DNA from 3 places in the Lysinibacillus sp. C5.1 genome. Region 3 is predicted to be linked to each of the others. Evidence: riboswitches for the same ligand, from Rfam matches in the RefSeq annotation. Region 3 holds a riboswitch; each other region holds the start of a gene.

Region 1 (8,574 bases), 1.9 Mb from region 3:
ATCGCTTAGCACCAGAATACCCATTCCCAATACCTTTACACGATGCCTATGATGGTTTACTGTGGGTTTTTGATAACATTGCAACTTTTGGTGGTGATAATAGCCAATTATCAGTAGCTGGTGATAGTGCAGGAGGAAACTTAGCAACTGTTGTTAGCTATTTAGCTGCTACATTTAATGGCCCTAAAATCACTGCGCAAGCATTGATTTACCCTGTTGTAAATCTTGATTTTACGACGGATTCTTATAATGCTTATGGCGAACACTTTGGTTTAGATAAACAAGGGATGCAATGGTTTGCAGGGCAATATACGGAGACAAACTACTTTACGAATCCACTTGTCTCCCCTTTGCACATTGAAAACTTGAGCGTTCTTCCCAAAACAATGATTATTGCGGCAGAAGCAGATGTACTCTACGATGAAGGACTTGCATATGCTCAAAAATTAGCTAGGGCGGGTGTTTATGTAGAACATATCCCTATGGCTGGTTTGATTCATAGTTACTTCAGTAAAATGGCGTTTTTTGAAGCAGCCACAATTGAAACAGTTGAAAAAATTGCGACATTCGTGAAATAAGTTTGTGTAATGCTACTAAACAATGCGATAATAGAGCAAAATGTTTTTTAAAGGATGACAACATGACACAAACTATTGCTTTACAAATTAACAATCAATTTGCAGGACCATTAAAAAAGGGTTATCCGCTTATTTTAAAAGATGCCGTTGATACACGTAAATTACCTTCTGAAGAAGGTGCCTTACTTCGTCTATTAGATATTCATAACCGGTTTATTGGGACTGGCTATTATGGTATCCAAAATAAAGGCATTGGCTGGCTGTTAACAACCGATGCCGATGAAGAAATTGACAAGACCTTTTTTGCAAAAAAAATTAAAAAAGCCGTTCAAAATCGTGAATTATTCTTTAACAATCCTAATACGACTGCTTTTCGTGTCTTTAATGGCGAAGGTGATGGCATCGGTGGTATAACAATTGACTTCTTCGATGGCTATTATATGGTGAGTTGGTATAGTGCCGGCATTTATTCATTTAAAGAGGTCATTTATGAGGCACTTTCAGAAACCGTAAACTATAAAGCGATATATGAGAAAAAGCGTTTTGATAGTAAAGGGCAATATATCGAACAAGACGATTTTGTAATGGGCACGCCTGGTGAGTTTCCACTAATCGTGAAGGAAAATGGCATGAATTACGCTGTCCATTTAAATGATGGTGCTATGACAGGCATTTTCCTCGACCAGCGTGAAGTACGACTTGCTATTCGTGAACGCTATTCAAAAGCTAAAACTGTGTTAAATACATTTTCGTATACAGGTGCGTTTTCTGTAGCAGCAGCTCTAGGTGGAGCTATAAAAACGACAAGTGTCGATGTAGCCAAACGTAGTTTAGCCAAAACAATTGAGCAATTTAGTGTCAATGATATTGACTATGAAGCACAGGATATTAAAGTAATGGATGTATTCCATTATTTCAAATATGCACAACGCCATCAGTTGAAATTTGACCTCGTTGTATTAGATCCTCCTAGCTTTGCTCGAACAAAACAAATTACGTTTTCAACTGCTAAAGACTATCCTAAGCTATTAAAGGATGCAATCGCAATAACTGAAAAAAATGGTATTATTGTGGCTTCTACGAATAATGCAAGCTTTGGTATGAAAAAATTTAAAGGATTTATCGAGCAAGCATTTAATGACACGCATACTCGTTATAAAATTGTGGAGGAATACGGTTTACCAAAGGATTTCCGTGTGCCACGTGAGCATCCTGAATTCAACTACTTAAAAGTTGTTTTTATTCAAAAGCTAAACTAAAAAGTGTGACTTAAGTAAAGTCACTCACAAAGCTAGTAGACAAAGTCGAGTTTTTCAACTTTGTCTACTAGTTTTTCTTAAATCAAGCTTCCATTAAGTTCTTTATCTGACATAGCAAAAGCTTTGACTCAACATCTAAAAGCGAGAGTGAAAGTAAAAGCTTTATTCCCTTTTTATGACTACCAATCCATAAAAAAACAAAAGTGTTAGACCACCTTCCTTCAGTCAACCTAACACTTTTTTTGAGCGTATTGACGCCAAATTTATAATCATTCCCCATTTCGTTATCAACAATTTTTACGCGAATGCGCTGAAAACATATTCAGTAAAAATGGTGCTAGACAGAATCAATTTGTCGATTTTCTAAACTATCGCTTTTTTGCATCGGTTCTACTATTCGCGGTCTTACTGCTTTGTACCATTGTAAGCAAAGCATGAAAATGATCATCGCATCAATTACATCTCCACCATAATACATAACCTTACTTCCGATTTCTGCTTGTGCTATTGGCACACCTTCAGGCGGATGCGCATAAATATATTTTGATAAAATTCCATGTCCGGCCAATGCTATAATTAAAACGATTGCTCTGTAAATAAAGGATTTTCTGTAAGGTACGGGGTCTACATAAAGAATAGAGATTGTAAATACATACCCCGCTAGAAATACATGTAAATGGACAACTACATGTAAGTAACTATTGTCATGCATAAGTGCATATAGGTTAGTCGTGTATAATAACCAAAGCCCTCCGATATTCAGTAAAGTCGCAACTATTGGATGTGTAAGTATACGAAGAGGCCAGCTTTTTAGTATTTTGGTAAGTGCACGTGCTAATGAAGTACTCAAAGTTCTTAGTAAAAGTGTCATAGGCGCTGCCATCACAATAAGCAATGGCGCTAACATGCCTAAAAGTAAATGACTCACCATATGTGCCGTAAAATCCATCGTTGCACGATTTGCTAAAGGCCCAGCAACCGCTATAACCGCTAATACTATCCCTAAAACAAAACATACAATGCGATAAAGGGGCCACGTTTTATAATGACGATTTGAAATAACAATAGCACTAATATACATGATTAATAAAATACTAAATAACAATAAAAAAAATAGTTGTGCATAATCGTGTAGAAAGCCGTCCTGATTCATCTGAGCAATATGATTACTATGTTTAGCGCTCATAAGATGTAGCCTCTTGTATGTGATAAGCGTTTTTAGTACGGATAGTAAGATAAATCCCTATAATGAGTAGTATTGCAGCAAGGATATTCCAAATTAAATCGTATGTTATTACATTTTCTACATACCTTATCTGATGTATCCGCATTAACTTATGTTGAATAATACCATCATATAATTGAAACCCTCCTGCTCCTAAAAATACACCACCTAGCCATCTTGCTAACCTTAGTCCATTTTTGCGACGTAAATCTGCAAATAAAAATAAACCTGCAATTGTCGCAAACCAACTAAATGCGTGGAAAAAACCATCCGATATTAAACCAATATCAGTTGTCGATTTATCGTAAAAATGATGCCAGCGTAATAGTTGATGAAAAAAGGTTTCATCTATAAATGCAACTAATCCTATACCAAAAAGAAACCCTGACCATACATTTTGCTTTGCATAAGGATGTCCATTTTTTAGCATTGAACGATTATTCTCTTCATGGGTTTTTATAATCATTCCTTCTTTCTCTAAGTTTGTGTTATTATTCCCTAATGTCACAGCGATTACACCTTCAATTAAATAGTACAAATGAAGTTAATAATTGGCACTAATAAAAGCCCCTAAAATCTTCAATCTTTAGGGACCTATCACTTCATTCTTATAATTTTTAGTGTGGGCAATGTGAACGAAATCATTCACAAAATTTTCGCAGTGCCGCACTCAATTCTTCACTAACCATTAGTACACCATGAGCAGTGATCATTACATGAGGCTTTAATGCTGCTAACTTTTGGCATGCCATCAAGCAATACAAATTCTTTCTTATGCGGATTCCCGTATAGCACTAGATTGACAAAACTGTATACATATATACCTTATCTAATACTTCTAGTAACAGTTACATTCAGTCAAAAATAGTTTGTCAAAATCTTTAATTATGTCTATGCATTATTTAAAGTATAGAATGACAATAAAAAGACAAAATATAAGTTCGTAGTGTTTCACTACTTATAGGGCTGCTGAGAGAAATCAAAGCAGCTTTTTGTTATTTTTCCCTATATTTTAAGTCATCAATTTTTCCATAATAGCCCAAACTTTATTGTACGATGAATGGGGTTGCTTTTTCTCATTTTGAATCCCGCGTCTTACTAAACGAAATCCTCTTGCTTCAAGATCTGCAATAGCAACATCTAACTCTTTATTATTTTTGCGCTGTATTGGCGGTAATCGAAACACACCATTTTGTGCTGATAAACGATTAAACATTTCTACATCCCCTTAAAATGTAATCGACTTAGCGTGAGCACATGACATATGATTTATTCAACTAAACTGCCGGTATATATGTCCAATTTAAGAAAAAGAAAAAGTGTTAAATTGACATTAGTCAATCTAACACTTGAGTACAAGTTGCTTCCCGTTCTTCGCTCCATAGGGTCTATCTATCATTTTGGATAACGATACTGTCATCGTACATAAACAACGAAAAGGATAACTTTACTTTATTTTACATTATGCATTATTTGCCAATATTCAGCAGTATTCGTTCTGCGATAAAATTTATAGAACGGCTCATTTGGCCGTGCATGTTGTTGATATACCCCAATTATACGCTGTAAAAAGCTGGCTATTTCTTGCGCGGAAACGCCTTTAGCAAATAGTGTACCCGCCTGTGCTTTTGCCCCCATTGGAATAGCACCTAAATAAACATCGAAGCTATCTTTTTGATAGACAAGTCCAATATCATCATAGACGGCATTATAGCAAGCGGACGCACAGCCATTGACATTTAAACGCAGTCTGGAAGGCACCGTTTGTCCCTGCAACTCAATGTATAATTGTTCTGTTATCTCCGCCGCTTCCATCCTCTCTCCATCACAAAAATCACAAGCCTTGAACGCAACGATGGAGCCTGATGGTGTCATATATAAGCCCGCTTCTTGCAGTTCACTTATAACGTCTTGAACTGTTTGCGTAGGGATAGACAACAATAGATTATAGTATGCTGAATATTTAATGGCCCCACTGTCCCCTACGACTTCTGCAATTTTTTGAAATTGCGCGGGTGTATAATGTTTATTGATAATACCAGGACTTACTGCTAGACGAGTAAATTGACCATCTATATTTAATTTTTCAAATGTACATTCTGGTATATTTGAACGAAATGCATTCATTTTTTATTCTCCTTAAAAAAAGCTAGCATATAGCTAGCTCTCTGAAGTTATTAAAAATTTTCTGGATAGAATCCTTTAGCCAAAATGTTGATAGCCTCTGCCGCACGAACCCCTTCTGAAGCAGCTGAAAGTGGTAATATGACAAAACGCTCATTGTGCACAGCATCTGTTTCCTTTAATGCAGGATCATTTTTCAGGAAATGTATTTTGTCTTCAGCACTTTGAGAACCATAATCAATCACGACAATTACTTCCGGATTGCGTTCTACTGTTTCTTCTTTTGAGACAGTTGTCCATCCAGATTCAACTTCACCAAAAATGTTTTTACCACCAGCGACAGTGACAAGCTCATTCATAAAATTTTGAGCAGCAGTAAAGACTTCCTTATCTCCACTATCATAGACAAGCACACGTAGCTCCTTTTCCCCTTGCGGTAACTTTGCACGTACTGCATCAACTTCTTTTGTCATTTGATCGACTAATGCTTCTCCTCGATCTTCAACACGGAAAATTTTTGCGATATTGCGAATATCCCTAAAAATATCATCTAGCGTTGGTTTCGTTATACTTGAAGATTGATGTAAATATGTGTGGATACCAAGTGTCTCTAATTCTTCTGGTGTACCAACACCCTTTTCACTAAAGCCACTTTTCCATCCAGCGTATAAAAAATCGGCTTCACTATCTATCACTTGTTCTTTTGTTGGATACTGCTCTGCTATTACTGGTACTTTTTCGTAGGCAGCTTGTAAAGGTTCATAAATTTTATCATCCAAATAGGCTGTACCAACCATTGAATCTTCTAAGCCTAAAGCTAACATAATTTCCGTTACATGCTGATTTAAACTAATCGCCTTTTTAGGTGCTTCTGTATAAACTTGTGTAGTACCATTATTGTCAATGGTTACTTCTGTCGTCTCGCTTTGAGCAGGCTCGATATGCTCACTTTGTGCAGCACTTTGCGAATTGTCTTTCGCACTACAAGCGCCTAAAATGCTTATAATCGCAATGGCAACAACTAGCCACATGCCTTTCCATTTGTTCATGGTTCCATTTCTCCTTTAGTTATGTATTTGGATTTGTATAGGAAGAAATCAATGATTTCCTTGCTACTAGCACATAAAAAAAACCCCTTGTTTCCAAGAGGGTGTCATAGTGATAAATACATTGGGTATTTAAACAATCACTATCACCATCCTCGTGGTGTTAAGTAAAAAATACATATTGGCAGGTATCCTGGCTTAGGTTCATCGCTTATACGTCTTCCCATAGTTCAACTACAGTGACTATTGTATAAACTCCCCATTTACAGTTGCGGGACAGCATCGGAATTTCACCGATTTCCCTTTTAAGCAAATGACTAAAGCCATTTGCACCAATATATAGCAGTTTTTAGTTATAAAAATAGACTAGCAGAAGGTATTTTTGATTTCAATCGCACAAAAAAATCCATAAATGATACTTGTTAATAAACTATCACTATTTAAACACGAATGCGAACTATTTGTCACGAAATGTTTGAGCGATCATTCTGGTACAATGAGAAGAGACTACATTAGAAATGAGGATTTTTATGTATAAAACGATTGGTGTGCTCGCACATGTCGATGCAGGAAAAACAACTTTTTGTGAGCAATTATTATTTCACACAAATAGTATCCAATCTCGTGGAAGAGTCGATCATCAAGATACATTTTTAGATAATCATGCAATTGAACAAGCCCGAGGAATTACCATTTTTGCGGAACAAGGACGGATGCAAATAGAAAATGATACATATACGCTGATTGACACACCCGGGCATGTAGACTTTTCACCTGAGATGGAGCGTGCTATACGTGTAATGGATTATGCCATCATTATTGTCAGTGCAGTAGAGGGTGTACAAGGTCATACAGAAACGGTTTGGCAATTGCTCCGTCAATACCATATACCAACCTTTTTCTTTATAAATAAAATCGACCGCGAAGGGGCAGATATCAATGCGGTGATGAACCAATTACAAAAAGACTGTTCCGACAACATCCTATTAATCGATTCCCCATTACGCAAAGATTTTATACAAAGCTATATTGCAGAGTGGCTAGCCGAGCGCGATGAACAACTACTCGAGGCCTTTTTAACAGATACACTCGATGCCTCAACGTGCCTGTCACAATTACAAAAGATGATTAACGAAGAGCGAGCATTTCCCTGCTTTGTTGGTGCTGCTTTAAAAGATATTGGGATCAAGGAATTTGTATCACAGCTTCCTCTCCTGACAGAGACACACTTCGACCATCAAGCACCCTTTCAAGGGGAAGTATTTAAAATTCGCCATGATGGCACACAACGCTTAACTTTTATAAAAGCTTTACAAGGAACATTGCATACTCGTGATGACTTTGCATTTGGCGATGTTACCGAAAAAATAACTGAAATTAGGCTGTATAATGGGCGTCGTTTTCAGACAACCCAAGCCGTACAAGCAGGAGACATTTTTGCAGTGAAAGGGCTTAGCCTGGCGAAGATAGGAGACATTTTAGGAAGTACACTACTCCCAAAACCTTATGAACTTGTGCCTACATTACAAGCAAAAGTACTGTATGAAGGGCAACAGCATATAAAGGAAATTTTACAGATTTTTCGTTTACTGGAAGCCGAGGAGCCATCGTTACGCGTCGTTTGGCAAGAAAAATTCCAAGAAATTCATGTACATATTATGGGTGTCATACAACTTGAAGTACTTGCTGAAGTATTAAAAAATCGTTTTTCACTTGTTATTACCTTTGATAAACCTCAAATTTTGTATATGGAAACTATTGCAACGACTGTAACAGGCTACGGACATTTCGAACCGCTCAAGCATTATGCCGAGGTACACTTATTCATGGAGCCGAACATCCGCGGAACTGGGAATACGTTTGTTAATGCCTGTCATGCTGATGATTTATCAGTAGGTCACCAACGCCTTATCGAAAAACATTTATTTGAACGCGAGCATCACGGTTTATTAACTGGTTCTCCTGTTACTGATATTCGCTTTACACTGTTGACAGGACGAGCTCATATCAAGCATACCGAAGGAGGAGATTTTCGGGAAGCTACTTTCCGTGCATTAAGACAAGGGCTAGAACAAGCCGAAAATATCTTACTTGAGCCCTATTACCGCTTCAAAATGAAAGCATCCAATGATTTTATCGGCAGAATGATGAACGATATCCAACAAGCAGACGGTACTTTTGACTCACCGATCTTGTCAGAGGAGCAAGTCATTTTAACAGGACGTGTACCAGTTGCAACATTTATGCACTATAGTACTACTTTTGCTACTTACACAAACGGCAAAGGCTCTTTATCTTTACAATTCGATGGCTATGATATATGTCATAATAGCGAGGCAATA
Region 2 (8,574 bases), 160 kb from region 3:
GCTCAAGCTACTATTACTGTGAGTGAAGTGAATGATGAACCAATCGCGACAGATGATACACTATCAGTGAAAGAAAATGCTAAAGCTAAAATCATCACGTTTGCTGAGCTGCTTGCTAATGATAAAGCAGGTCCAGAAAACGAAAACAATCAAAAACTTAGCATGAAATCTGTTGATAATGCAGTAGGCGGAACGGTAACGATTGAAAATGATGAAATTAAGTTTGCCTTTGAAAAGGATTTTAAAGGCCAAGGGAGCTTTAACTATACAATTGTAGATGATGGTACAACTTCTGGATTAATTGATCCGAAAGAAGCAACAGGAAATGTCGTTTTTTCTGTACAAGAAAACCAAATACCTACTGTCAATGAACCGATTGCAAATCAACAAGGTATTGCAGGTGGCGATGTTATCTCCTTGGACTTGTCAAATACGTTTAAGGACTTAGATAATGATTCTTTGACATTATCCGCAACCTCAAATAAAGAAGCAATTGCAACAGTTTCAATCAAAGATAATAATTTAAAAATTAACCCATTATCAGCCGGCCAAGCTACTATTACTGTGACTGCTGAAGACGACTTTGGAGGCAAAGTTACAACTGATTTTGAAATAACGGTTGTACAACAATATACTGTTACTTTTGAAGTGAATGGCGGTAGTAAAGTACAAGCGCAAAAAGTAAAAGTAGGAGCTGTCGCTACAAAACCAAGCGAAAATCCAACAAAAGCTGGATACACTTTTGGCGGTTGGTATATGGATCGTGAACTGACGAAGGTGTTTGATTTTACAAAAGGTATAGTAGGCAATACAACGGTCTATGCGAAGTGGGAAGTGATATCTAGTGGTGATGGTGGTTCTTCTAGTACTCCGTCAACGTCGGAACCTACTCCAAAGCCGACTCCTACAGAAGATGTAAAAGTACTTGTTAATGGTAAAGAAGAGGCCATTGGTAAAGCGACAAGCACACAGGTAGGAAATCAAAAAGTAATGACGGTAACGGTAGATTCTAAAAAGTTACAGGAAAAACTAGCGGCAGAAGGTAAAAAAGCAGTTGTGACTATTCCTGTAAACAAGGATGCTGATATCATTATTGGAGAATTAAATGCTCAAATGGTAAAAAATATGCAGAATGAGCAAGCATTAGTAGTTATTCAAACACCAACAGCTTCTTACACATTGCCAGCTTCACAAATCAATATAGATGCAATTTCTACAGAAATAGGAAAAGATATTTCACTTGAAGACATTAAAGTACAAATCGAAATTGCGAAGCCTACAAACGATATGGTGAAGTTTGTAGAAAATGTGGCACAACAAGGTAATTTCTCTTTAATGGTTGCACCTATTGAATTTACTGTAAAAGCGGTAAGTACTATAAAAACGGTTGATATTACAAGCTTCAACGCTTATGTTCAACGAACAATAACGATACCAAAAGACGTGGAAGCAAGCAAAATTACAACGGCTATCGTCGTTAAACAAGACGGCACAGCACAACATGTACCGACAAAAGTGATACAAAAAGAAGGAAAGTACTATGCGGTTATTAATAGTTTAACAAATAGTACGTATGCTCTTGTTTGGAATCCTATTGAATTTACCGATGTGGCTAATCATTGGTCAAAAGAGGCTGTGAATAATCTTGGCTCTCGAATGATTATTAATGGAGTACGTGAGGGCATATTTGCACCTAATCAAGATATAACACGTGCACAATTTGCTGCTATTATAGTCCGTGCGCTCGGTTTAAAAACAGATGACCTTACTAGTCATTATGCAGATGTAACAACAGATGCATGGTATGCAAGCTATATCAATGCTGCAAGTGAATACAAGCTTATTCAAGGTTACAGCAATGGTCACTTTGGACCGAATGATAAAATTACACGTCAGCAAGCAATGACAATTTTAGCGCGTGCTTTGTTGTTAACTGATATAGATACAACGATTTCAGAGCAAGAAGCGGCAACTATTTTAGCTGCGTTTATAGATGAAGGACAAATTGCTGAATATGCTAAATCTCCTATTGCAGTTGCAGTAAAAACAGGTTTAGTAACAGGTAAGGCAAATAAAACAATCGCGCCAACTGCTAATATTTCGCGTGCAGAAGTAGCGGTAATAATCGAACGCTTCTTAAAGAAAGCAGAGCTTATTAATTCAAAGTAATAGACAATAATATAGGGCACTTCTATTTATCATGAATAGAATGTGCCCTGTGTTTATTTTTATTTGTCGTTGGATAGAGCCGTAAATCATAGCTTAGCGAGCTACTTACGTCTTGACGTCCACCATTTTTCAAGCAACTGTCCAATTTATTTCACATCTGCTAGATTTTAAAATTGATTTTAATAACCCCTGTTTCTTTTAAGGCGAACAATAAGATGATAACAAATGGCCCTACAAGTAAGCCGATGATACCAAATAGTTGTAGACCGACAAACATCGCTATTAATGTTGGCAGAGGAGATAAACCAATATGTGCGCCCATTACTTTAGGCTCGACAGTTCGACGAATAATTAATAAAATAGCTGCAAGAACAAAGAGCTTAATGGCAATCGATGTATTCCCCATCAACAGGTGGTAAGTTCCCCAAGGCGCTAAAATAATAATGGAGCCGAGGAACGGGATAACATCAATAATCCAAATAATAAAAGTCATTGTTAGCGCAAATTTTGGTTGAATAAGGAGTAATCCAATAAATGTAACTCCGGCAATGATAAAGCTAACAAGAACTTGTGCCTTCATAAAACCGAAAAATGCATCTTTTAAACGATTCGTAATAATTTTTAATTTCTTTTCTGTTGATGGCTTTAAATATTTATAAGTTATCTGTTTTAATTTAGGTAAATCGAGCATAAATAAAAATAGAGCAATCATATAAACGAGAAGACTAATAAAGAGGCTTGGAATTTGTGAAAAGAAGGTCGTAACTTTGGTATAATTAAAGAAGTTTAAAAAAGATTCTTCAATTTTCTTAATAAAGTCGGTTGCCGTTTTTTGAAGTGAGGAACTCACTTCAGTAGGAAAGTCTTCTGTATATTTTGAAATATTCTCTTGCATATGCCCCCACATCTCAGATAGCTTAGAAATATAGTAAGGTGCTTGTTTGGAAATGGAAATTATTTGCGACATTAGTTGGGTAATAGTAAAGTAACAGATAATAGAAATAAAAATAACACTTACTATGTATATAAACGCAACAGCTATTTTCCGAGACATTTTCCATTTTCGTTTAAAAAACATGACAATGGGTTCCAATAAAAAAGCTGTAATACCCGCTAATAGTATGGGCACGGAAACTGGTATGATAAAATATGCAGCTACTAGTAGGCATATAATCGCTAGCGTTCGTATAATCAACTTTCGAGTTATAGATCTATTCATAAGCTCTCCTTTTTATCATTAATTTAAGTACAGTGTAACACAATAAAATTAAAATTTAAAAACGTTCTGAAAGTAATGAAGGTAGGGATAAATCATGGAAAAAGAGATTTTAGAGCTTTTTAGTAATTTAACAGAGCGTGACCGTGAAATTGAATACGAGTCTTATAGAAAATTGATGAAGATTGTGCAAGAACCAGTTGATTGGACATATGCAGTTTGGGAACAACTTGTTAAAGCCCTTACATATAATAATGGACATGCGCGTGCGCGTGCTGCACAGTTTTTATGTGCATTAGCAGCAAAGAGTGATCCAGAAGAGCGTGTTCTTGATGATTTTCTAAAAATCTGGGCAGTGACGTATGATGAAAGTAAAGTAACAGCAAGACAGGCATTACAAGCAATCTGGCAAATTGGGCTTGCTGGACAGGTTCAAAGAGATTTAATTGTTTCTTATTTAGCGAAAAGGTTCCAAACTTGTATGGATGAAAAACAACCAACACTTATTCGTTATGATATAATTGTCTCTTTTAAGAAGTTATTTGATGCTACTAATGATCATAAACTATTGGATATTGCGATGAGGTTAATTGAAGAAGAGCAAGATACAAAATGTAAAAAGAAATATAAAACAGCCATCCGTTAACATAGCGAGATGGCTATTTTTATGGTGAGCGAGTTATTTTGAAGAAAGAAAAGTTATTGTTATAATGAAAAAAACAGTATTTTTGATTCATATAAATATAGGTCTTATTTACTTATATGGAATTTAGTATGCAATAGTTACTAAATTTCTAAAAAGCGACAAAACCATTTGTTGAGGAATAAGCAACATAATTATTCACGCAATATACAGGGTGAGGGGTTATAGTTGGTCATTCTATATAAAAAATAGTAACTAGAAAGGGTCGAGATAATGGGTATTTATAATTATTTAGTAAAGAAGCCAAACGGTGAAATTTTATCAATGGAAACATATCGTGGAAAGACGATGCTAATTGTCAACACAGCTAACCAATGTGATTTTACATATCAATTCGAAGATTTACAGAAAATGTATGATAAATATGGCGAGAATAATTTCGTTGTGCTTGGTTTCCCTTGTAATCAATTTGGAGAACAAAACCCAGAAGATGGAGCAAAGACGATTAAACTTTGTCAAATTAACTACGGGGTAACGTTCCCAATCTTTGAAATAGTTCAGGTAAATGGCGAAGGGACACATCCATTATTCAATTATTTAAAGCACGAAGTAGATTTTCGTGAATTCGGCAAAGCCAATATGCAGGAAAAGATGTTAGCAGAATCAATTATCCAAATTGCTCCTAGCTTTTTAGATGGGCGTAATATTCGTTGGAACTTTACGAAATTTTTAGTAGATAATCAAGGTAATATAGTGGAACGCTTCGAACCAACCGATTCCCAACTAGATATTGAGCAAGCAATTGAAAAAATTTTATAGCTAGCTCTTTTAGTCAGAATTATTAGGAAAGAATAACGAATAGCTGGTCATGATGTAGAAATAGTGCTAAGTAGTGTGTGGATATATTCGATTATGCTTCAATTTCATAACTATTTTTTTAAATCCATATATGATAAACTGCTATTCAAGTGAATAATTCTTGCAGAATAATGGTGCTAATTTAGCATAATCGGGAATTCGGTGTAAGACCGAAGCTGTTTCCGCAACTGTAAGTACAAAAATCATAATACATGCCACTGTCCAAAGACAACAGGATGGGAAGGCTTTATGAGCGCTACGAAATAAAGGTAGCAAACTGTACGAGCCAGGAGACCGACCGTTATTTAATGTATAAAAACTCTTCGGAAGCTAGGAGGATATACGGCAAATACATTAGCTGTCTTCGTCAGATAACACTATATATGCTATTTTCGTCGTTCCCTAGGGAGCGACGTTTTTTTATGCACCTTTTAAGCAAAATCTGTTCATGAAAGAAAGAAGGGGTTACAGATGAAAAAAGATGCGCGTTATTCTTGTTACCCGTTCATGCGTGAAAAAATATCTACAGTTGATTTTGAAATCCGTACAGATAGTTTAACAACGCATATCGGTGTAGCATTGGCTGCTGTAAAAGCCGAAGAAGTTGAAGTAGTTGGGGCAGATTTATTGACTATTTTGCCAATGGCATATCATGTCAATGGCTCGGTACGCGGCAAACTAGCGGTAACGGAAGAAGATTTATCATGGCTCAGTGATCGTTATGATTTTTATGTAGGACATGTAAAGGAACAAATTCAAAATTTTGTTTTGCCACAAGGCACGGGGGCTGCAACTGCGCTTCACTTATGTCGGAGTGAGGCAAAAAAATCGTACCGTGTGCTACACAAAGTGTCAGAGGAAAGGGAAGTACCGGACATTCTTTTCGACTACTTAGGATTACTAGCTAATGTATTTTTTGTTATGGCTGTTTACATGAATCAACAGGCTGGAATCGCTGAAATCCCGTTTATTAGTAAATCATATCCAATGAAGAAAAAGAAGGAGAATGAATAAAGTGAAAAAACTATTAAAATTCCAATGGCTTACTGTGTTAATGCTTGCGCTTGTATTGACAGGATGCGGCACAGCAGATAAAGCGAAAAATGACGATACATCTAAATCAGACCAACAAGTTGAGCAAAGTGGCTATAAAGTTAAGGATGATCGCGCTGTAGAAGTAGCATTTGATGCAGTACCGAAAACTGTTGTGTCATTACAACCAAGTAACACAGAAATTTTATTTGCACTAGGTGTTGGCGATAAAGTTGTCGGAGCTACAGAATATGATACGTACCCAGAAGAAGCAAAAAACATCGAACGTGTGTCAGATTCAGTGACATTTAATAGCGAACGAATTGTAGCCTTAAAGCCAGATGTTGTCATTGCGTACTCTACAGGAAATGAAGAGACACTAGATGCACTAAAAGGTCTTGAAGATGCAGGTGTAAAAGTATTTGTTATTCAATCAGCTGCATCATTTGAAGATGTTTATGGAGATATTCAACAACTTGCTGAAGTGATGGGTGTACAAGATAAAGGTGAGCAATTAAACAAAGAGATTAAAGCGAAAATTGCTGATGTTCAAGCAAAAGTAAAAAGTGTAGAAACACCAAAAAATGTTTACTTAGAAATTAGCCCAAAACCTGATATTTATACAACAGCAGCTGGTACTTTCCAACAGGAAATTTTAAATGCTGCAAATGTCAACAATGTATTTGGTGACCAAACAGGATGGGTAAAGGTTGCAGAGGAAGATGTTATTGCGAAAAATCCTCAAGTTATTTTAACAACTGTCAACTATGTAAAAGACCCAGTAGGGGAAATTCTAGGACGTGATGGATGGAATACGATTACAGCTATTGAAGATAAAGCAGTAAATGCTATTGATACAGATATTTCAAATCGTCCAGGACCTCGTATCGGGGAAGCTGTTGAGATGGTTGCAAAAGCTGTATATCCTGAGTTATTTAAATAAGGATAAACGGTAAAAACCTTTCATAATAGCTTAGGCAAAAGAGAAAAGAGGCTGGGACATAACCCTAAAATTCTAAATAGAGATACATTGGTTTTGATAAATTTTTGCTAAGAAAATATATAGAACATATTTACTATTATTTCTTTTGCAATGAATAATAAATTAGAAGGGTTCCCTAGTTGTTGGTAGCGGAGGTGGTGACTCTAGCGGGAAAAGCACATTATGTTAGATGCAACAGACCGCGCGTAGCGAGGGTTGCGGCTTACGGTGTGCCCGCAGAAAGCACCGCCGAAGCGGACAATACTGGCGCAGCAAAAAAGTGTTAGATTGACTGTCATCAATCTAACACTTTTTCTCTTTTTTCCATTATTTGTTTTTGCTATGCCGTTGTTGCCTGCTGGCATTTCTTCCTTTGTAGAAAGCATTTGCCTTAGCGGACAATAGCGTGATTCATGTTTTAAAATAAATATAGTTGAATAAATAAGGCATTGGATAATTGGTATTATCTTTGTTTGTTCTATAAAATAGAAGTAGAAATGATTGCTAACATAAGGGAGGCGTAGTGGATGACACAGTTTGACATGAAAGTTATTCCGTTTGAGGCAGTCTTGAATTTCCGCGACATGGGTGGCTATAAGACGAGGGATGGTCGTATCGTAAAGAATGGCTTACTATATCGTTCAGCTGCACTTGGTAAGATGACACAAGCGGATAAGGTGCGCTTTGAAACATTAGGGGTAAAAACAATTTTTGATTACCGAGATGAACACGAGGCACGAAATAACCCTAATCCAACATTCAAGGATGCAAAGTATATTCAAATTCCTGCAAAGGGAAATCATGCGTTTGAGATGCCAACAAATACTGGTGGTCACAATTTTTATAAAGTTGTAAGTCCTGAGATGTTTCGAGATTTTTATGCACAAATGCCATTTAACAATGTATCATTTAAAAAATTAATGGCAACAATCCAAAATCCAGATAATCTAGGTCTAGTTCATCATTGTGCAGTAGGCAAAGATCGAACAGGTATTGGAGGAGCTCTTATTTTGCTAGCATTAGATGTGCCAGAGGAAACCATTATGCAAGACTATTTAGAAACAAATATTTACTTACGCCCAATGGTAGAGCGCATGGCACAGGCAATCCAAGATACTTTTAATGATTATGAATTACAGCAGTTTCACGCACTAATGTCAGCTCGCGAGGATTATTTGCAAGCCGCCTTTGATGCTATGGATAGTAAATACGGTTCAAAAAACGTATTTTTAGAGCAAGAATTTGGCTTAACAACAGAAAAACGACAGCAATTACAAGAATATTGCTTATGTTAATAAGACACCCTTTCACGCCATGCAGTGAGAGGGATTTTTTTGTAGCTATTCAATTATTTTTGTATTACCTATCCTATACAACAAGCCAATCTGTGATAAGATACAATAGATTTTTATGTAATGGATAGAGAGAAGTGAAGTAGTTGGGACATGCGATGAGAGAGAAACATTCGACCGACCAGTTTAGTTTATTTCATTTAACATGGCCGATCTTTTTGGAAGTTTTTTTATTTATGTTAATGGGATTAGCCGATACATTGATGTTAAGTGCTTTGTCGGATAATGCAGTTTCAGGTGTTGGTGCTGCCAATCAATATATTCATATTGCGATATTAATACTTGAAGTGGTGGGCAATGGTGCTGCCATTGTTGTATCGCA
Region 3 (8,574 bases):
CGTCTGGTTACGTTAACCGTCACTTCTTTGAATCGCTCTATGCACGTGTAGCACCTCAAATTTTATTTGAATGGGCGACAGATGGACCTGGCTTTATGGGAGATGAACCTTATGAAACATTGGGAGAAAAATTATCATTACCACCTTTCCTAGAGCCTAAGCGCGCACAAATTGAAGAACTTGTTCGTCCAATTGATACTGTTAGAAGTAAGATACCATTTGAGAAAGAATATGAATAATAACTTTCCCTTGTACAATATGCAAATTGGAAAGTAAATGCTAGTTAGGTCTTTGATTATGACTGTAGACAGTACTACCGAAGCAAAATGAATGACTGGAGGACGTCAGAATGGAGTTTACAAAGTTAATTGATAAACGTCGATCGGCAAATAATTTTATAGAGGGAATTACAATGACGGAGGAGGATATCCGTCCCATTTTAGAAGATGTTAAGCTTGCACCTTCAGCATTCAACTTGCAACACGCGGAATATATTGTTGTGTTAAATCAAGAATTAAAAGAAAAAGTACGTGAGGCTGCATATGGTCAATATAAAGTACATTCAGCGTCCGGTGTTATTTTAGTATTAGGAGATAAAGAAGCTTACAAGCAAACGGCTCATATTAGTCAAGGTATGGTTGATTTAGGTATGATTACAAACTGTGAGCTTGACAATCTTATAGACGATAATACAAAGTTTTACGAAGAACGTGGCGAAGTGTTTATGAAGGAAGATGCAATTCGTAATGCATCACTTTCGGCTATGCTCTTTATGTTAGCAGCTAAAAATCGTGGCTGGGATACATGTCCGATGATTGGCTTTGATCAACAACAAATGCGTGCACTATTCAATGTGCCAGCAACACATGAAATTGTACTAATGATGACAATCGGTAAGGAAAAGGAAAGTAGTAAGGGTTTAAGAGGGTATCGTAAACCTGTTGAAGAGTTTACTACCTATTATTAATGCAGTATAAAATATAAATGCTCAACCAATATTAAAAATAGTAACCACTTAGGAGGAAATATCGTGAAAGTAGTAGCAATCGTAGGTAGTATCCGTAAAGAATCTTATAATATGCAATTAGCAAAGTTTATGCAAAAACGTTATACAGAAAAGTTTGAACTAGAGGTATTAAGCTTACGAGATTTACCAATGTACGATCAAGATATTGAAAATGAAGCACCACAAACTGTCTTAGATTTCAAAGCAAAAGTAAAAGCCGCAGACGCGGTCCTATGGATAACACCAGAATATAACGGAACGGTGCCAGGGGTGATGGTAAACGCTATAGATTGGCTATCACGAGTGGATAAAGTAATGATTGGTAAACCATCCTTTATGATGGGAGCATCTATGGGGAACTTAGGAACGGTTAAAGCGCAATTACATTTACGTGATATTTTATTCTCACCTGGCATTAATTCACCATTGCTAAGTGGTAATGATGTTTATATTGGCGCTGTCCACACAAAATTTGATGAAGAAGGTAATTTAACAGATGAGGGGACTGTCAAATTCCTTGATTCAGTAATTGGAAACTTCTTAGATTGGGTTAAAAATTATATTTAATAAAAAAGAATGCTAATAAGTATACGACATACTTATTAGCATTCTTTTTTTAGAGTTGTTGGCATTGTACGGGCTCTAAAGAGTCATGCTTTTCCAGCAGGAATCGAGGAAAACGTACCTCCTATATCTTTCTAATATAGAGCTCATTCTTATTTGAATTAAGTACTACATAGGGTGAAAAATCAATGAGCATGTAGTTTTTATTTTATACTATTTAATAGAAGTATCTTTCTTCTGCATAAAATCTTCACACTTACACGTTATCATTTTGAAATATAGGTGGTTACAGGATGAAAAAACTTTCACTAAAGCTTGGCATTATCTTTTTTATCACATTGTTTTGCATCGAAACATTTATGATGTTATTTTTGCATCTTTCTTTGACGAATTCGAGAGTTGATGAAGAACTAACAAACTTGCAGACAACGGGTAATTCGCATCGAAAGATATTGGAGCAAAATTTCGAAAAGGAAACGTTATCACATATAGTATTAATGGAATCCCGAGATAATACGGACGTTGTGATTGCAGATCGTGCTGGCAAAATTTTAGCTACTTCTTCGCCGCACCTTGATATAAAAGCATATTTACAGAGGCTTGGAGCAAGTGTACCTTATGATGGTCAGGTGCTAGAGAACAATTGGCAAGATGAAAAGTATATAGCGACCGTTAGTCCAATTCAAAAACAGCAAAAGACCATTGGCTATGTTTTTATGTTCCAAAATACAGATTCTATCCATGCCTTAATGGAGCGATTAAATAAACACTTCCTAATTGTTGGGCTTGTGTCGGGATTGGTGACCATTGTAGTGATTATTGTGTTATCTAGAAAGCTTGCTCGTCCATTAATTGAAATGAAAGAAGCAACACTAAAAATGAGTAAAGGGGATTTTACAGTAGCCCTTTCAACGAATGGTCAAGATGAATTAAGTGATCTTGCGAATGCTATTCAACTATTATCTAATGACTTAAATCATTTACGAGAGGAAAGAAAGGAATTTTTATCGAGTATTGCTCATGAGCTGCGAACACCGATTACATTTATAAAAGGTTATACAGATATTCTTTATAAACGAGATTTATCGGAACGAGATCGTCAAAAGTATTTACGTATTATTATTGAGGAAACGAATCGATTATCAAGGTTAATAAAAGACTTATTTGATTTAGCAAAAATGGATGAAAATGCATTTGTTATAAACAAAGAATGTCTTCATATGGATGACTTTGTGGCAAGTATTGAGGCAAAGTTAAGACCTGCTTTCCATGAAAAACAAATTGACCTTTTTGTGCAATGTGAAGCGGGACTAACTTTATTGGCTGATACAATAAGGTTGGAGCAAATTTTTTTGAATTTGTTAAATAATGCGCTGACTTATTGTTCCTCAGGAGATTCGATTTTCTTACAAGTGGAAAGAAACAATCATTTCGTATCAATTATTATAAAAGATACCGGAAAAGGAATTCCGCAGAAGGATTTACCTTATATTTTTGAACGTTTTTATAGGGTTGATAAATCTCGTACGCGTGCCAATGGCGGTTTAGGATTAGGACTTGCCATTGTAAAGGAGCTCGTTCATGCACATGGAGGGGAAATTACCGTTGTTAGTGAGGAAAACAAAGGGACTACTTTTAAATTATTGTTTAAGGAGTAGGAACAAATGAAAACATTATTATTAATTGACGATGAACCAAGGATGTTAGAGTTACTTACCCTTTATCTTGAACCTTCTTTTCATTGTATTGCTAGGTCGTCTGTAAGAGATGCTTTAGAATATTTAGAAGAACATCATATAGATTTAGTGCTGTTAGATATTATGATGCCTGATATGGATGGCTGGCAAGTATGTCAGGAAATAAGGAAGTTTTGGGACGTACCAGTTATTATGCTTACGGCAAAAGGGGAACAGGCTGATATTATAAAAGGGCTAAATCTTGGAGCTGACGACTATATTTTAAAGCCTTTCGATGAGGAAGAATTGTTAGCGCGTATACAGGCTGTTTTAAGAAGAACAAAGGCTGAAGAAATCGTTATTAATTTCGAAGGGCTACGCTTAAATAAAGAATCTTTTGAGTTATCTTTTCACCAAGAGATGATTTCTTTAACGCCAAAAGAATTTTTGATGTTAGCGTTATTTCTTGATTATCAAAATAAAGTTTTCTCTAGAGAGCATTTAATCAACACTGTATGGGGATATAATGTAGCAATTGAAGACCGAACGATTGATTCACATGTCCGCAATTTACGGGATAAGCTTCGAAAAAGTGGCTTTCCAGTGGATGATTATTTACAGACAGTGTGGGGAATCGGCTATAAATGGCATAAAAGCGGTGACAAAAAGGTTTTAGAATGAGGCTGGGACATAACTAAAAAAATTTAAGGAACAGAGAAAAGGTGTTCATAAATTTTTGCTATATGGAGAACTTATCTTTTCTTGCTTTTGCAATAAATAAAAAATTAGAAGTGTTCACTAGTTGTTGGTAGCGGAAGCGGTGACTCCTGCTCAGAACAGCATACAATGTAAGACGTAACAGACCGCGCGTTAGCGAGGGTTGCGGCTTACTGTGCTGAGCGGAAAGCACCGCCGTAGCGGACAACAACGGCGTAGCAAAAAAAGGTGTTAGATTGACTGCCATCAATCTAACACCTTTTCTCTTTTGTCCCAACCTCATTATTTTGTCGCTAGCTCGCTATCAGTCACCCATTTATGATTTTTCATTTCTTCACCAGTAGTTGTTAAAGCAAAATCGACCATATAGACAGTCGTTTGTACGGCATCATCAATGCGTACAGTCGCATTTTCCATGCCTGTCATATGGGTAGCATCAGTTTTTACTTCTGATCCTGGTGATAAAGGTGCTTCACCTGGGTCGATTAATTCCTCATGAATCACCCATTTATGATTTTCAATTGTCTTACCACCAGTAGTAGGCTCAAATGAAATAATGTATGCTGTCGTATCGTAAGCGCCGACAATTGTCGCTTCGGCTCCTGTCATTCCTGACATATGGCCATCTGTAAGAATAGCCTTACTGCCGACAGGGAACTTTGGATTTTCGGCTGTTTTTAAAGTGGCTGGAACTTCACCAGAGCTTGAATGATTCATCATGGAATGATCCATTTCATCCCCATGCTCCATCTCTTCGCCGTGGTCTGTTTTGTCGCTTTGAGCAGATTCTGACTTCGCTGTATTATCAGCACAAGCTGAAAGTATTAGTAAAGCAATTGCTGCTACTAACATTAGGAGCCGATTTTTATTTAATACCATATGAATTTCCTCCTTCGATTTGGATGTGTCTTTAATGTAGCAAGTAAATGTGCAGAAATGATGGATTTAGTTTGAAATGAGGAAAGATAGATTCCTAAATGAAGGAAATAATAGACTACGATAATGATGTATGATAGAATCGTCATAATTTTAAAATTTCAGATACTAATGGTGTGACGCTTGTAAACACGAGCATCACTTAAAAGGGAAGTCGGTGTAAATCCGACGCTGTCCCGCAACTGTAACGAGGAGTTCTATGATAGTGTAGCCACTGTTTTTAAATGGGAAGGCAATCGTAGATACGATGAATCGAAGCCAGGAGACCTGCCAGTTAGTTCATACCTGTAATGCCCACGAGGATGCAAGCAATTACGGACAATTGATGGATATTTCTCCTAATTTGTTTAGCTAAGGGTATTTCTATGCATGTATGCGTAGAATGCCCTTTTTTATTGCTTCGTCTTTATCATGATTGATAAGGAGTTCATAACCAAATGAATAAAAAATTTATGTTATTTTCTTTGACCCTTTTTCTAGTGCTCATTGCGTCTATGACAGTGGCCATTATGATTGGGTCTGTGTCAGTTACGCCGTTACATGTATGGAAGGTAATTCTTTCGAAAGTGCCATTATTCCCTCATGTTATAGAGGAGGATTGGAGTCGTTCGCAAGAGATTATTATATGGCAAATCCGTGTTCCTCGCGTGATTCTGGCGGCTGTTGTTGGTGCAGGCTTAGCGGTTGCTGGTGCTGCTGTTCAAGCACTAGTCCGTAATTCGATAGCCGATCCGTATATTTTAGGTATTTCTTCGGGAGCAACAGTGGGCGCAACGGCTGTCATTATTTTAGGGGCGTTTTCATTTTTAGGTATCTACGCCCTTTCAGTCTCTGCTTTTTTAGGCTCTTTTATGGCAATTGTCTTAGTATTTTTGTTGTCGCGTGTAGGAGGACGTATTTCGATTTTTCGCCTTTTACTAGCGGGGATGGCGGTGTCCTTTATCTTATCTGCCACTTCGAATTTTATGTTAATGATGTCTAAGGAAGAGGGCGGGATTAAAGCCGTTATGTATTGGATGTTAGGCAGTCTCGCAGGAGCAAAATGGAGTAATTTATTTATTCCAGTCATTGTCTTTTTTATCGTATTTGGGTTGTTGTGGCTATACTATCGAAATCTGAATTTATTACTACTTGGGGAAGAAGCGGCCGTCACGTTAGGGGTAAATCTTCAACAGTTTCGCATACAGCTAATAGTACTCGTATCTTTACTGACAGGTGTGCTCGTTGCAGTAAGTGGGTCCATCGGGTTTGTTGGTTTAATTATTCCGCATATCGTACGCTTGTTAGTTGGCTCTAATTATCAACATGTTATCCCCATAAGTGCATTGTTAGGGGGAATTTTTCTAGTTTGGGCTGATGCGTTAGCGCGTGTATTAATAGCCCCAGAAGAAATGCCGATTGGTATTATTACTGCTTTTTGTGGGGGACCATTTTTCATTTGGCTACTACGTCGAAACAATTATTCATTTGGTGAAGGGGATTAAAGGTGATGACATTAGAAGCAAAGGAAGTATCATTCTCCATTCATGATCAGTGCATATTAGAGAAAGTAAGCATTCAAATAAAAGCAAAGCAGTTTGTTGGGTTGATTGGCCCTAATGGTAGCGGAAAGTCTACACTATTAAAAAATATGTATCGTTTATTAAAGCCAGAAAGCGGTACAGTGTTATTAAATGAGCAAGATATATTTAAGCAATCAAGTAAAGTCATCGCAAAGAAATTAGCAGTTGTCAGTCAAGAAACGCCTGTGTTGTTCGACTTTCAAGTAAAAGATTTAGTGAGTATGGGAAGAACGCCACATAAAAAACTTTTTGAGATGGACAATAAGGAAGACTTTAATATTGTAAAAGAAGCCTTGTCTCAAACAGGTATTGCCCATTTAGAAACACGTAGTTTTAGTTCCCTTTCTGGAGGGGAAAAAAAGAGAGTGATGGTTGCGCGTGCACTTGCACAGCAAGCACAGATACTTATTTTAGATGAGCCGACAAATCATTTAGATATCCACCATCAATTACAACTAATGGATTTAATTCAAACACTGCATTTGACGGTTGTCGCCGCCTTACATGATTTAAATATGGCCGCGATGTACTGCGACTACATTTATGTTTTACAACAAGGTCGTATCGTTCAATATGGTACGCCAGAAGAAGTGTTAACACCTAAGCTGCTGGATGATGTTTTTGGAGTATGCGCCGACATTCAAACACATCCACTAACAGGCAAACCATATTTAACCTATTTAAGTGCCAGTCACTCAAACAATTTTCGAACAATTTCCACATAACACCGCTTAAAGAAATTATCCAATTGCCCTTTGTATAGTTGTGAGATATTCGGGGAACGTTATTTTTGAAAGGATGCGTGATGAATATGGAAGAAGTAAAATTTGCACAATTAGATCACACACAGCTTGAAAAAATTAATGAACTCGAAAAGAAAATTGGCGTTACATTGGTTGCATATGATTCAGCAGCAATGCCAAACCAAGGTTCAGGTTCGTACGAGACTGATAAAGGCGCTCATCAAAACCATCCATCCTAATGCTTGAAAATACCTTGCAGCAATGTAAGGTTTTTTCATTTTATAATAAAACAAAAGGAGATGTGTACATTGTTTCATGACTATTATGCAGATTTACATATTCATATTGGACGAACAATGAGTGGGCGCGCAGTGAAAATTACTGGGAGTAAAACGTTAACATTAGCACGGATTTTAGAGATGGCTAGTGCCAAAAAAGGGCTTGATATTATCGGAATTATTGATTGTCATTCACCAGAAGTCATTGCTGAAATGAATATAATGATACAACAAGGCAAACTAAAGGAGTTATCGCAAGGTGGACTCCGATTTCAAGAAACAACGCTTATTCCAGGTTCTGAAATCGAAATATATGATAGCTCCTGCCATGGACCAATTCATGTGCTAGCTTATTTCCCTACTATTCAAGTGATGGAGAATTTTTCGAATTGGATGAGCCAGTATATGAAAAACATCCATTTAAGTTCACAGCGTATTTATTGTGAAGGCCAAACTGTACAACAAAAAGTGCGGGAATTAGGGGGGCTTTTTATTCCAGCACATGTTTTTACGCCATTTAAAAGTTTATTTGGAAAAGGTGTTCATATAAGCTTAACAGAAGTATTCAATCCACAGCTTATAGATGCTATAGAGCTTGGTTTAAGTTCTGATACCAATATGGTCAAAAACATAAAAGAACTTCAAGCCTATACATTTGTTACAAACTCTGATGCACATTCGCTTGGGAAAATGGCTCGTGAATATCAAAAACTAAAATTAATGGCGGCTAATTTTAGCGAATTAAAGATGGCGCTTCATGAACAGGATGGTCGGGCAGTAGTGGCGAATTATGGGTTAAATCCATTGCTCGGCAAATATTATCAAACTGTTTGTGCTAATTGTGGTAAACAGCTAAGTGCAGACGATACGCTTTGTACATCTTGTGCAAGCTCGAAAATTATTAAAGGTGTTGCGACACGTATTAAGGAACTATCAGAGCCGTATGTTGATGAACGTGAAAGACCACCTTACATCCATCAAGTACCACTTGATTTTATACCAGGTTTAGGTCCGAAAATGATGGAAAGATTATTACATGCATTTGGGACTGAAATGACGATTTTACACCGTATCACGACCGAGCAACTCGAG

The links. A riboswitch is a leader RNA that binds a small molecule or an ion and turns the genes downstream of it on or off. The one in region 3 is predicted to bind cobalamin.
Region 1: another riboswitch for cobalamin. It lies ahead of I5435_RS10805 (ABC transporter substrate-binding protein); the one in region 3 lies ahead of I5435_RS20470 (FecCD family ABC transporter permease).
Region 2: another riboswitch for cobalamin. It lies ahead of I5435_RS21250 (hypothetical protein); the one in region 3 lies ahead of I5435_RS20470 (FecCD family ABC transporter permease).

The regions. Positions count from the first base shown of each region.
Region 1 is NZ_CP066226.1:2,236,315-2,244,888, reverse strand. It holds gene I5435_RS10835 (alpha/beta hydrolase) at 1-578, shown strand, start outside; gene I5435_RS10830 (class I SAM-dependent rRNA methyltransferase) at 641-1,837, shown strand; gene I5435_RS10825 (cytochrome c oxidase assembly protein) at 2,175-2,990, opposite strand; gene I5435_RS10820 (DUF2243 domain-containing protein) at 3,013-3,528, opposite strand; gene I5435_RS10815 (hypothetical protein) at 4,075-4,278, opposite strand; gene I5435_RS10810 (precorrin-3B methylase) at 4,515-5,189, opposite strand; gene I5435_RS10805 (ABC transporter substrate-binding protein) at 5,240-6,235, opposite strand; cobalamin riboswitch at 6,399-6,584, opposite strand; gene I5435_RS10800 (GTP-binding protein) at 6,763-8,574, shown strand, end outside.
Region 2 is NZ_CP066226.1:4,325,711-4,334,284, reverse strand. It holds gene I5435_RS21270 (S-layer homology domain-containing protein) at 1-2,169, shown strand, start outside; gene ytvI (sporulation integral membrane protein YtvI) at 2,330-3,388, opposite strand; gene I5435_RS21260 (hypothetical protein) at 3,483-4,031, shown strand; gene I5435_RS21255 (glutathione peroxidase) at 4,302-4,847, shown strand; cobalamin riboswitch at 5,002-5,203, shown strand; gene I5435_RS21250 (hypothetical protein) at 5,358-5,900, shown strand; gene I5435_RS21245 (ABC transporter substrate-binding protein) at 5,902-6,861, shown strand; gene I5435_RS21240 (tyrosine-protein phosphatase) at 7,428-8,195, shown strand; gene I5435_RS21235 (MATE family efflux transporter) at 8,351-8,574, shown strand, end outside.
Region 3 is NZ_CP066226.1:4,165,304-4,173,877, reverse strand. It holds gene I5435_RS20500 (ring-cleaving dioxygenase) at 1-239, shown strand, start outside; gene I5435_RS20495 (nitroreductase family protein) at 350-967, shown strand; gene I5435_RS20490 (NADPH-dependent FMN reductase) at 1,031-1,573, shown strand; gene I5435_RS20485 (sensor histidine kinase) at 1,864-3,228, shown strand; gene I5435_RS20480 (response regulator transcription factor) at 3,235-3,927, shown strand; gene I5435_RS20475 (YdhK family protein) at 4,246-4,842, opposite strand; cobalamin riboswitch at 4,995-5,188, shown strand; gene I5435_RS20470 (FecCD family ABC transporter permease) at 5,337-6,383, shown strand; gene I5435_RS20465 (ABC transporter ATP-binding protein) at 6,389-7,186, shown strand; gene I5435_RS20460 (hypothetical protein) at 7,273-7,443, shown strand; gene I5435_RS20455 (endonuclease Q family protein) at 7,561-8,574, shown strand, end outside.